2 linked regions of the Bernardetia sp. MNP-M8 genome follow. The protein of the gene in region 1 interacts with the protein of each later gene in a pairwise test. Links are inferred from orthologs where the notes say so. Each region holds a gene or a part of one and is shown in the gene's direction. Other genes may lie near its edges.

The links. The genes of interacting proteins can lie anywhere in the genome.
Region 2: the proteins of recA (region 1) and dprA interact in binary tests that used the Bacillus subtilis proteins (3 or more experiments, as listed by UniProt). The link is inferred for Bernardetia sp. MNP-M8 from one-to-one orthologs.

The regions. Positions count from the first base shown.
Region 1 is NZ_CP147012.1:1,673,692-1,679,424, reverse strand. What follows is about bases 1-2,916. They hold recA (recombinase RecA), read left to right. Parts: upstream 1-839; coding sequence 840-1,994; downstream 1,995-2,916. Other genes in these bases: V9L04_RS06950 (methyltransferase), read left to right, coding at 2,214-2,916; hflX (GTPase HflX), read right to left, coding at 1-32. Also shown: more of V9L04_RS06950, read left to right, coding at 2,917-3,227; V9L04_RS06945 (alkaline phosphatase D family protein), read left to right, coding at 3,513-5,612. UniProt on the Bacillus subtilis protein: Multifunctional protein involved in homologous recombination, DNA repair and competence.
Region 2 is NZ_CP147012.1:4,437,793-4,445,398, forward strand. What follows is about bases 2,301-5,236. They hold dprA (DNA-processing protein DprA), read left to right. Parts: upstream 2,301-3,181; coding sequence 3,182-4,291; downstream 4,292-5,236. Other genes in these bases: V9L04_RS17955 (hypothetical protein), read left to right, coding at 2,301-2,447; V9L04_RS17965 (hypothetical protein), read right to left, coding at 4,486-5,236. In the rest of the region: 23S rRNA (guanosine(2251)-2'-O)-methyltransferase RlmB, read left to right, coding at 1-152; V9L04_RS17945 (FAD-dependent oxidoreductase), read left to right, coding at 261-1,442; V9L04_RS17950 (hypothetical protein), read left to right, coding at 1,732-1,974; more of V9L04_RS17955, read left to right, coding at 2,187-2,300; more of V9L04_RS17965, read right to left, coding at 5,237-5,886; V9L04_RS17970 (DoxX family protein), read left to right, coding at 6,100-6,465; V9L04_RS17975 (DUF1294 domain-containing protein), read right to left, coding at 6,661-6,933; V9L04_RS17980 (S8 family serine peptidase), read right to left, coding at 7,072-7,606. UniProt on the Bacillus subtilis protein: Protein that helps load RecA onto ssDNA during transformation. Binds cooperatively to circular ssDNA, is able to bridge different segments of DNA. Favors the loading of RecA onto SsbA- or SsbB-coated ssDNA and formation of RecA-DNA filaments.

The DNA.
Region 1 (5,733 bases):
GTTTCGGGTTTTATATTTTCGGTTTCTAACATATATTTTTTTATGTAAAGATATAAATGTTTTCTGTATTGATTTTATTGAATATGAAACTTGAAATTTTTAAATTTTGTTTGCTTTTACATTTTTTGATAGACTAACTTTTAACTCTCGTAAACTAATAACTAAAAGAGATTAGCTATTCAGAACATACGATGCATAAAATTCGATCAGTGTTGTCTTTTAGATCTAAACTATTTATTTAACAAATAGAGAAATAGTATTCTGTATAAATTTCTTTCCTTTCCATAAAGTAAAGTTTGCAAATCCTATTTTATGGAAAACACACAGCCTTTGTTTTAGTATAGTGACCCAACAAACAAATGTAAATTCAATTACTTTAACTGATTGAACCAGATTTAGTTCTTTTAAATAAACGACGTAGTCTTGAGTGAAGCTAAACACAAATAAGACAATTAATCGTGATAACGTTTAATAATCTGAAATTATTTTTTACTACGTATATCGCTTACGTTCTGCGCTCTTAATTTTGTAGTATCCTTAAAAGCAAAGGAAGCAAAAACAACAAATACAAGGCAAGAAAAATAATTTAGAAAAAAGTCAAAAAAACTTCAAATTATTTTTTACTACGTAAATCGCTTACGTTCTGCGCTCTTAATTTTGTAATATCCTAAAAGGACAAAATAAAATTTTGATTTTTAAAATAGTAAAAAATTAGCTTTTTTTTAGAAAATAATCTTTACTACGTAAATCGCTTACGTTCTACGACGTTAATTTTGTAATATCCTTAAAAGGAAAAATAATTTAGTAAATAATTTATCACTCTTATATATATTTCAATTATGGCAAAAGGAGCCGACGACCAAAAAAAGAAACTAGAAGCACTAAAAGTAACTTTAGCTAAACTAGACAAAACATACGGAAAAGGAACAGTCATGAAATTGACTGATGATAATGTAGTAGATATTCCAAGCATCTCAACAGGTTCACTAGGACTTGATATTGCTTTAGGAATTGGAGGATTACCTCGTGGTAGAGTAGTAGAAATTTATGGGCCAGAATCTTCAGGTAAAACTACCCTTACACTACACGCTATTGCAGAAGCTCAAAAACAAGGTGGTTTGGCTGCCTTTATTGACGCAGAACACGCTTTTGATAGACAATATGCTCAAAATTTAGGTGTAGATTTGGACAACCTTCTTATCTCTCAACCTGATAATGGAGAGCAGGCATTAGAAATTGCTGAACAGCTTATTCGTTCAACTGCCATTGATATTGTAGTAATAGACTCTGTGGCTGCTCTTGTACCAAAAGCAGAATTAGAAGGCGATATGGGAGATTCGAAAATGGGTCTTCAAGCACGTTTGATGTCTCAAGCACTTCGTAAACTAACAGGTGTAATTAGCAAAACACAATGTACTTGTATTTTTATTAACCAACTTCGTGATAAAATTGGTGTTATGTTCGGAAGTCCTGAAACAACAACAGGTGGTAATGCACTTAAATTTTATTCTTCTGTTCGTTTGGATATTCGTCGTATTGGAGCAATTAAAGACGGAGACAAAATCACAGGTAACCGTACTCGTGTGAGTGTCAAAAAGAATAAATTAGCTCCTCCATTCAAACAAGTTGAGTTTGATATTATGTATGGAAGAGGAATTTCTAAAGCTGGCGAAATCTTGGATTTAGCCGTTGATTTGGATATTGTGAAAAAATCAGGTTCTTGGTACTCTTATGGAGATAACAAACTCGGACAAGGTCGTGATTCTGTAAAAGCTCTTATCGAAGAAGATGAGGTGCTAATGGCAGATCTTGAAGGACAACTTCGTGAACTAGATAAGGCAGCTAATTTAGCTGAAAAAGATGGAAAATCTTCTAAATCTAAAGGCAAAAAAGCAGAAAAAGCAATTGCTGCAACTGCTGACGCTGAAAATGAGGAAGAAGACAACGACGAAGATTTTGTCTTTGAAGACGAAGAATTAGAAGACGGAGAATAATCTGTTTATAGTTCGTTTAAAAATGGATTTACTTCATCTATTTGTTTGATATATCAAAAGACCTTCTGCCTTGTGGAAGGTCTTTTTTATTTTTGTCATTCGAATAAATAAACATAATTTATTTTTAGTGTAACTCTACATTGCAAAATATAATTTGTAATTTGTTCCACGAAACAGTTTATATTCAAATATTAATTAATCCATCTTAATAAATTATATATGCAAAATAAAGTTCATAAAAAACCACCTAATCAAATGCGTGAAATCATGACACAAATGGTGTCTTCAAGATGTTTAAGTATAGCAGCTGAGTTAGGCATTGCTGATATAGTTGGTAATGAGGCAAAATCTATTGCTCAAATAAGTAAAGAACTACAATTAAATGAAAATGCTTTATATCGTTTAATCAGAGTTTTGGCTATACAAGGAATTTTTGAACTTGATGACAACAAAATGGTTTCTAACAATGATGTTTCTTATTTTTTGCAGGAAGAAACAGATGGTTCTCAACGAAATTTTGCACGGATGATGGGAAGCCCATGGATGTGGAAGATATTCAATAATCTAGAACATTCTATTAGTACAGGTGATTCAGCTTCTGAAAAAGCTATGGGATACGAAAATTTATTTGAATATTTTAAAAAAGATAGTCCCAAAGATGGAAAAGTATTTAGTCAGGCTATGTCTAGTTTTTCATACTCTTTTGACAAACCTTTGGTTAATGCTTACGATTTTAGTAATTGTAAAAGTGTTGTGGATTTAGGAGGAGCAGAAGGACAATTATTAAAGGTAATAAAACAAAATTATCCACATATTAAACCTATTCTATTCGATTTGCCTCATGCCATTGCTCAAGCTAAAGCAAATGATAGAGATGAAGTTTTAGAATATGTAGAAGGTGATTTTTTTAAATCTATTCCTGCTAACATAGATTGTTATGTAATTAAATATGTATTACATAACTGGAATGATGAAGATTGTATAAAAATTCTCAAAAAATGTAGAGAAGCCATTTCATCGAATGGACATTTATTGATTATGGATATTTTGATAAAAGAAGACCAACCTCAAATATTTGAAAAATCTTTAGATATTGTTATGTTATTGCTTCTAGGAGCAAAAGAACGTACAAAACAAGAGTTTGAAGAGTTGTTAGAAAAAGCAGGTTTTAAAATAAACAATGTTTATCCAACTCAAAGTCCTTTAAGTATTATTGAAGCAGTTGCTGTGTAAATTATAAAAGTAAAAAGTTTAATTATTAATATACTTTTAAAGTATCAGATATAGCATAGTAACTTATAGATTATTCTCATAAAAAAGACCTTCTAATTTATTGGAAAGTCTTTTTTGTACCAAATTTTATCTTTTATGACATGGCTTATCGTGCAAAACAAGTTTACATACTTAATAGTGATTCAAAGAAAATTCATATAAAACTAATGATAAAGTAAATTTATAAATTCAACTTGCGAAGTATTTTAAAAATCCATCACTAAAATAATTCAAAATTGTTTCGCAATGAAAAAAACTACTTTATTTATCTTGTATTGTATTGCTTTTTCGGTAACTAGTTTACCAGTCTTTGGACAAGATACTGGCACAATCACAAAGATAGTCAGTCCAACAGCACAACCTGCTCCTATTTCTCTCAAAAGAAAAATATCCAAGATTAGTTCTCAAAATGATGTTCAAGATGGCTTACCTTTCGAAGAGCGTCTAAAACCATTTTATCATGGGATTGCTTCTGGTGATCCTCTTTCTGACCGAGTAATTATTTGGACACGAGTAACACCAGATACAGAAACACAAACAAGTGATATTCCTGTAAAATGGTATTTAACTTCTGATGTTGAGCTTAAAAATGTAGTTGCAGAAGGAGAGTTTACTACAAATGCAGATAGAGATTTTACAGTCAAGATTGATGTAGTTGGTTTACAGCCAAATACAACTTATTATTATTACTTTTCTGCTTTGGAAGCAAATTCACTTATTGGTCGTACCAAGACAGCTCCTAATGAAACCAATGCAGAACATTTAAAATTTGCTGTTGTTTCTTGTCAAAATTATGAAGCTGGTTATTTCAATGCCTTTGGAAGAATTGCAGACCGAAATGACCTTGATGCTGTTGTTCATTTGGGAGACTATATTTATGAGTATGGAAAAGGAGCGTATGGCGCAAACCTTATCGAACGTTCACATCAACCAGAAACAGAAATTTTGACTGTTGCAGATTATCGTACTCGTTATTCATTGTATCGTTTAGACCATAATCTTCGAAGAGCGCATCAACAGCATCCTTTCATTACTATTTGGGATGACCATGAATTTGCAAATGATTCTTACAAAGATGGAGCGCAAAATCATACTGATTCGACAGAAGGAAGTTGGGCAGATAGAAAAGCAATTTCTAAAAAAGTATATGATGAATGGATGCCCATCCGAACGCAAAATACAGGAATCTATCGTGTTATTAATTACGGAAATTTGATGGATTTGATTATGATTGATACTCGTATCGAAGGGCGTGATGAGCAAATTAATGATGTTACAAATCCACTTATGTATGCACCAAACCGTACACTTTTAGGGCAAACTCAAAAAGAATGGTTTTTGGATAAACTAGGTAACTCTACTGCAAAATGGAAAGTAATCGGAAACCAAGTTATTTTTTCGGAGTTTAATGTCGGATGGGCTGCTGCTGCGCTTACTCCTCCACAAACACCTGCACAAGTAGAAAGTACATTTACAGATATTTGGGATGGTTATCCAATAGAAAGAGATAATATTATTGATTTTATGTCAGGTAATTCTATCGACAATATAGTTTGGCTGACAGGTGATTTTCATTCTACTTTTGCCTTTGATGTTGCAAAACGTCCATCTATTTTTGGCTTTGATGAGGCAACTCCTACTTATAATGCTTCAACTGGTGAAGGTTCTGTAGCTGTTGAGTTTGCCACTCCAAGTATTGCTTCTGCTAATTTTGATGAAAATGTAGGTGCAGCTACTTCAGCAGCTTTAGAATACCAAATTAACAAACCTCTTCCTGCACCTTTAGAAGGCATTAATCCAAATCCTCACATGAAGTTTGTTGATTTGGACAGACATGGTTACTTTATTTTGGATATTAAAGAAAGTGCTGTTCAGGCAGATTGGTTTTTTGTAGATAAAGTGTTAGAACCTTCTGAAATTGAGAACTTTGGAGAAGGCTGGCTAACAACAGATGGAAGAAATCATCTAACAAAAGCAGATGCACAGACTGAACCTAAATCTACACAAGCAACAGCAGCACCAAATGAAGTTCCTGAATATGTGGATGAAGTTTTAGGTCTTTTTCCTACAAAAAATGAGTTTACAGATATTGCAATTTTGAGTTTGTATCCAAATCCTTCTTCTACAATTGCACTTGTAAATTATGCAGTTGCTCGTCCAATGAATGTCAAAATCAAACTTATTGATTCTCAAGGAAAAACTATAAGAGTAATCAATGAACAAAAAAATGTGAGTGGAAATTTTGCTCTTCATTTTTCTGTAAAAGACCTTTCAGTAGGTGTTTATATTCTTCAATTCGAAACACCAAAAGGACAGATTAGCCGTAGAGTTGTAGTAGAGAAATAAAAAAAATGACTGTAAAATTGATTTATTTTAATTGAACACTTCTTTTTTCTTTAAAAAGGAAGTGTTTTTTGTGTTTTTCTGTTTTATTTCACTTTAATTCTGTATTAAAAAAAACTTTGCC
Region 2 (7,606 bases), 2.8 Mb from region 1 along the record:
CAGAAGAAGTAGGAATTTCGGAAGAAGTGCTAGAAGTAGTAGATGAAAGAGCTAGTCTTCCTATGGTGGGAAAAGTAGGTTCGCTCAATGTTTCGGTAGCAACAGGTGTAGCTTTATACGAGGTAGTTCGTCAAAAATCAATTACGAATTAAAAATTACGACCTAAAAAAGCAGCAAAGCTAATTTTCTAAAAAATAAAAATACAGTTACAGTAAATTAGTATTTTACTGGTAACTGTTTACTGATAACTGATAACTGACATGTGGAGTTTTTGGGAAAATAAATCATTTAAAAAGTACGACTATATTATTGTCGGTGCTGGCATCACAGGACTTTCGACGGCTACTAGTCTCATCGAAAAAAATCCAAAGGCTAAAATTGCTGTTTTGGAAAGAGGTTTTTTGCCTACTGGAGCAAGCACCAAAAATGCAGGTTTTGCTTGTTTTGGAAGTCTTTCAGAAATTGCTTCCGACCTAAAAACGATGAGCGAAACTGAGCTTACAGACCTTGTAACAAATCGTTTGCAAGGACTTGAAAAATTGCGTACTCGTTTAGGAGATAAAAAAATAGGTTATAAAAATTATGGAGGATATGAGCTTATTTTAGATAAACAAATTCCTTATATCAATGAGTTAGATAAAGTAAATCAGCTTTTACAGCCCATTTTTAACGGACAAAATGTATTCAAAACCAAAGACGGCTTAATAGAAGGCTTTGGCTTTAATGCTCGCCACGTCAGAAGGATTGTCTATAATCGCTTTGAGGGACAGATTCATACAGGCAAAATGATGAAGTCGCTTTTAAATTATGTCCAAAAGAGAGGCGTTACTGTTTTTACAGGCTGTGAAGTAACAGATTTTGAAGATGTACAAATAGAAGGAAAAGCAGGAAAAAACAATGTATCTGTAAAAATCAAAAATCCTTTACAAAATGAAGATGCAAATTTTCCAGACATCGAACTTACTGCCTCAAAAGTAGCCATTTGCACAAATGCTTTTTCTAAAAAACTCATTCCAGATTTGGATTTGCAAGCAGGACGAGGACAAGTTTTGGTAACCAAACCCTTAAAATATTTACGTTTTAAAGGTACTTTTCACTTAGATGAAGGTTTTTATTATTTCCGAAATTTTGGTAGAAGAATTATTTTAGGAGGAGGAAGAAATATGGATTTTGAAGGCGAAACAACCACAAAATTGGAAACTACAGAACTAATTCTTGAAGATTTAAAATCAAAACTAAGTGAGATTATTATTCCAAAACACAAATTTGAAATAGATACCACTTGGGCAGGAATTATGGCTTTTACAGAAAGTTCAAAAACAAAAATCCCACTCCTTCAAAATTACTCTAAAAATGTCGTTTTAGGAGTTCGTTTGGGTGGAATGGGAGTCGCTTTGGGAAGCAAACTTGGAGAAGAAATAGCTGAAATGATGGGAAATTAGGACTTAGAAAATATGACATGGGAATTGGAAAATACAGAAATTCAACTTCTATTTTAGAAGTAGGGTTTTCTTATAAAAAAAGAAAAATGCCCTTGTTGGTGTTTTAGCGACAGCGACACCAACAACCAAAACTTGACCATAGAGGTTTAAGATATAAAACAGAACTAAATAGTTTTTATAAGAAAACCCTGATTTTAGAAGTTACGCACCTTAAACTTACGTAATTTTTTTTTAACTTTAGATTGTATTTTTTTAGTATGTTTTTTTTATTACTTAAATTTTACTTTTGATGAGAGTGTTGGTACGAAAATCAACTGCATTGTGTAATTTATCTCTTTATAGTAATTATTTATTAGTAAATCCTAGAAATAAAGGATGTACTCAACTAGCTTTTGGAATGAAAAAAATGAGCCATGATAGTGTTCGCAATTTTTTAGTCCGTGAAGATTATACCCCACAGGATTTGTTTGAACGTGTTTGTTTACTGATTGTACTAGCAGGAGGCACTTTAAGTATTGATGCTAGTGTTTGAGATAAACCCTATAGTGATGCCAAATTAAATCCTTTTATAGCTCGTCAGTATTCAGGCAAACATCATGGTGTTGTAAAAGGTATCTGTTTAGTTACCTTATTTTATACTGATATAAATGGGGTTCGTCTTCCTGTTAATTATAGAGTATATGAGCCAACTTTAGGGGTTATAAAAAATGAACTTTTTCTTAAAATGCTTAGAGAAGTATTGGATTGGGTTTAGCTCCTGCACTTATAACAGGTGATAGTTGGTATTCTTCAAAGGAAAACTTGCGTTTTATTCGTTCTCATAAAATGGATGCTTTTTTTGGCGTCGAAAAAACTCGTACTGTTTCTACTCAAAAAGGAGTGTGTCAAAAGGTAGCTGATATAGAAATTGATGAAAATGGAGTACTTACTCACTTAAAGAATTTTGATTTTGTAACTTTGTTCAGAAAAGAACAGGCAGGTAAAGTTCGTCATTATGTCTATTAAAAATATTACAACCTAAAAGAACAAGAAAAACCTCAAAAAGCTACAAAAGAAGATTTTGAAAAATCACACCAACTACATTGGCACATTGAAGAATTTCATAGAGCTAGAAAGCAGCTTTGTAATGCTGAAAACTTCTTGGTGCGAACAAGAAAAGCTGTACAAAATCATATTTTTTCAGTCTATTGGGCATTTGTTACACTAGAAGAATATGTAATAAATAAAATATATAAAAATTGGTATAAATTTAAAAACAAAATTACATATCAAACTATCAAAACAAACCTTAGAAAGACTAAAAAAATAAATTTACATTTTTAGCTATCTATAAAACAGGGTTTTAACCCTGTTTATTAATGCGTGAATTTTTCAAAGTGTAAATTTATTCATTTTATATTCTTTATGTAGTATTAGGATGCGTAACTTCTATAGAATATAAGAAAAAAATAGCAATTTAGACTTGTGCCTAATCGATAGGGTTTGCAAACCTGTCGCTACGGAAAAATGAACATTACTAAATTAACCGTGATAACCTTTAATAAATAAACTGTAAATAATTTAGCTCAATTACTTATTTTCTTTAGAAGACTAAATACTTACCTAACTTTTATTTTTACGCAGTGTTTATAGAAATTATTTCAAAAATACATAAAAAGGAAAATAAGATAAGGTTTTTAGCTAAAATTTTTAGTATTTTGCATTTTATTTTTACATTTTCACTTGTTTTGTTTTAATTTATGTCTGATAGTCGTCAGTTTCAAGTGGCTTTATCGCTTTTGCCTCATGTGGGTGCAAAGACTGCCAAACTTTTGATTAGTTATTGTGGCTCTGCTCAGGAGGTTTTTAATGCTTCTCCATCCAAACTACTAAAAATTCCTAATGTAGGACAAAAACTTATTGCTTCACTAAAGCAAAATAAAACAGAAGTATTACATAAAGCTGAAAAGCAGTTGGCTATTGCTGAAAAACAAGATGTCAAAATTCTGATTTATACAGACAAAGGTTATCCTCAACGCCTTTTAAGACACGAAGATTCTCCTTATATTTTATACTACAAAGGCAATGCAGATTTGAATGCCCAAAAAACAGTTGGAATAGTGGGAACTCGCAAAGCCACTGAGTATGGCAAAGAAATGACACAGAAGATAGTTAGAGATTTAACGAAATATAATCCTTTAATAGTAAGTGGGTTAGCTTATGGAATTGATATTTTTTCACACCGAGCAAGTCTAGAAAGTGGATTAGATACAATTGGTGTGATGGCAAATGGTCTTGATCAAATATATCCTCCAGCTCATAAAAATACAGCTTTTGAAATGATTGATCAAGGAGGACTTTTAACTGAAGGTTGTTTTGGTACAATGCCTGACCCTTCTCGTTTTCCACAACGCAACCGAGTAATTGCAGGTCTTTCTGATGTTTTGATTGTAGTAGAAGCTGCTGCAAAGGGAGGCGCACTTATTACAGCTCATATTGCAAATGCCTATAATTGTGAAGTTTTTGCAGTACCAGGTAACTTGGATTCTGCAAGTTCGGCAGGTTGTAATCGTCTTATTCGCAATCATCATGCTCATATTTATACAGCAATAGAAGACATTGAATATATTTTGAAATGGGATTTGGACGAACAAAATATTCCTCCTATCAAAAAATCAAATGGTCAACTAACCATGGAAGAGCAAATTATTATCAATAAATTAGAAGATGTAGGAGGAACAATGGCAATAGATAATCTTTCTATCAAAACTCAAATTCCCCTTGGTCAGCTTGCAGGACAATTATTGATGATGGAAATGAAAGGAATCATAAAGGCTTTACCTGGAAAACAGTTTAAAGTAATTAGTTAAAACAAAACTGACTTATCAAAATTTTGTCAGAGTTATCTCCTAAATCCAAATAACTCTGACAATAGCTTGAAAAAATAGTCATTCTTAAACAACTTCTATATCTAAAAATAGTATTTCAAAAACGTATTTTCATTCTCTGCGTTCTCTGTAACTCTGTGTTTAACAAAACATACGTATAACTACTTATTATCTAGTTATTTCCCTTCTACAATTTCTTCTTTTATTAAAATGCCATTTCTGTCAGTCATTCTAAAATAAAATGTTTGTCCTCTTCCCAAATAATGTTTAAAAACAGTTGGAATAGTTCTATAACCGTGATGCAATCCACTATTTTCTAAAATATTGGCTACTTTATTTCCATATTGGTCATAAACATCAAGATTTACTCCTGACACAGGATCGACAAGGTTTACTTCAAAGTTATGTCTTTGAACAATCATTTCTTTGCGTTCTATCTTATGCCCATCTGTATAAACTCGCTCCCTTCCTACTTCTTTTCCATTTGTGTCTTTAGCTATCAAAAAATATGTTCCACTTTTGGGAATGAAAACATTATGACGAATATTTATGACCGTTTGTGAGCTTTTATTATATTCTTTATCTGTAAAATAGGATTTGAAAAGATGTTCTTGGTCATCATACAAAGCCAAATTTAGTTTTGTAGTTTCATCCAAAACAAAAACAAATTTATTTTCAGTTTCGATAAGTTTCATATCTTCATTGTGAGCAATGCTATTTTTATTTACTTCTTGCTCTGCCAACGTTCTCTCTTCATTTTCTTTTGCTGGATTAATTAATTTTATTTTGAAAGTTGCATCTTCTCCAATTTGTTGTGTAAACATAAAAGAACGATAAAAAAAACCTGCTTTTGCTGGAAAGTTTTTTACAATGGTTTTAAAAAACTTTCCTTGCGCATCATACACTTCAATATTTACTTTTTGGTCTTCTTCCAAAAAAGTCTGTAAATAACCATTAAATGTATAAGTAGGAATGTATTTTTCTTGTGCTGTGAATTTCATTTTATCAAAATCTTCTCCTTTAGCTTCACAAACTGCCTTTGCTAAATTTTCAAAAACTTCTTTTTTCGGATGAGAAAGATAAGATGTTTCTTTATTATTAGAAACACACCAAACACTAGATTGAGCAAGATATTCTTTTTGATAGTCATGCTTTGCAATCGTTTGAGCTACTTTTGAAAGTCCTTCATTATCTAATCTATCAAACTGATAAAGAGAATTTTTGTAAGGTGAGCCGTTGCTTGCCTGAATACAGGCTGTCATGACTGGTTGAAGTTTGGTAGCTCCTTTTTGAATGGCAAATTGATAATCTTCCAAAATCATTAGGTCTTGAATGCCTTCATCTTCGCTTCGAAATATTGTTCCTGCTGAAATCTTTACTAAAAGAGGTTTTGAGTATGTATTATAAATATTTAGCAAAAGACTTTCACCAAAATAACCTCCCAGTCCTCGTGCATTTATTTTGACTTGTTGTTTTTCAATTAGTTCTGCTAGTTCTATATGTGCCATTTGAGCAGAAGAAAAGCTAAAGAAGGAAAATAGAATAAATAGTGAAACAGATAAAATAGTAGTTTTCATAAAGTTTAAATAGTAAAAGTGGATAATTGGAGTTCTCTAATTTAACGAAAAAAAGTTATTTTATTTTATTAGTCTGTTTTTCAATTATCAAAATTGCTACTGGCTAGTTAATTTATCTATTTTCTAAAGATATAGCTAACAATTATAATTTAAAAAATTCATATATTGTAAATATAATTTCCTGTGAAAAATATTTCAGACTCAAAAAAATTCATGCAAAAGACAATTGAAGGCATTTTATCAATTATAGTGGCTGTTATTCTTCTTCAAACACTTTATTTTAAATTTGGGACAGCACCCGAATCTGTTTGGATTTTTTCTAAACTTAATGCAGAACCTTCAGGTAGATATTTGTCTGGTTTTCTTGAGCTTATTGTAGCTATCTTAATTTTGATTCCAAAAACTCGTCGTGTCGGAGCTGTAGGAGCAATTGTTATTATGTTGGGAGCAATTGCATCTCATATTTTTATTTTAGGTATTCGTATTCAAGATGATAAAGGACTTTTGTTTGCGCTTGCTTGTATTACACTTGCTTGCGCTATTAGTGTGTTGATTATGAGAACGATACGAAAAAGATGATATAAATTTCAAGTATTCTTTGTCTAGGGTAGGGTATTCAGAATTTCAAAAACAACTCTACAAAAAATGATTATTTTAAATCATTTTATTTTCTTTGAAATTTAGCTGCGTAATATTGTTGTTTGAAAACTACATTTTTGAAAATCATAATTACACAACTGTAGGAAAAAATAAACTAATTCTGCCCCCCTATTCTTACGATTTAAATTTAAAAACAAGGAAACTAACCAAACCCATCCATGCTAAAGCAATACCATAAGTAATTAGAAAATAACCTTTTTTTTGGTTTTTATGCCTAATTTGATACATTAAAAATAAAATACTAAATGCCCCTCCTAATAGTTCATAGAAATGTAAAGTACGTTCTTTTATTCTCTTTTTAGATTGTATTGCTTTACGCTTGTCCCACCAAAAAATAATACCTGAAGCAATATTAATCAAAAATAAGTATACAAATAAATAGTTCATTGAGCTATATTTTATAGTAGAGTACTGGACAGTTGTCAAAATAAATCAGATTGTTTTTATAAACCTAAACAAAAAAAGCCTATCCAACCAAAAAGATTGAATAGGCTTTTGCTTTTTTAAACTAAACTATTGTTTAATTTATTCTTGTTCTAAAACTGCACTAATTGCTTTGTCAGCTTGGATAAAGTTACCTGCTTTTTCACCAGCTTCTAATTCTTTACCTGTTGATTTCAAGATTTCAAAAGCAGTTTTTGTATCTAGTTCTGGGTTTAATGCTTTCATTACGCCCAAAAGACCAGCTACATAAGGAGTTGCCATTGAAGTACCGTTTAAGAATTTGTATGTTCCTTTAGGATAAGTAGAAAAAATCTGAACTCCAGGGGCTGCAATTCCCATTTTCATATCTTGTACGTGGTTAGAGAAAGGAGCTATACTCAAATCAGGAGAAATAGCTGAAACAGTGATTACACCATCTGCATTAGCTGGAGAAAAATCTTTTGCATTTTTGTTAGAATTTCCTGCTGCTACTACTACAATTGCACCTGCTGCATTTGCGTATTTTACAGCTTCTGAATATGCTTTTTGATGAGCATCATTTGAAGGACCTCCCAAAGAAAGCGAAATTACATCTGCTCCTGCGTCTGCTGCTTTGATAATTCCTGCCAAAACAGTT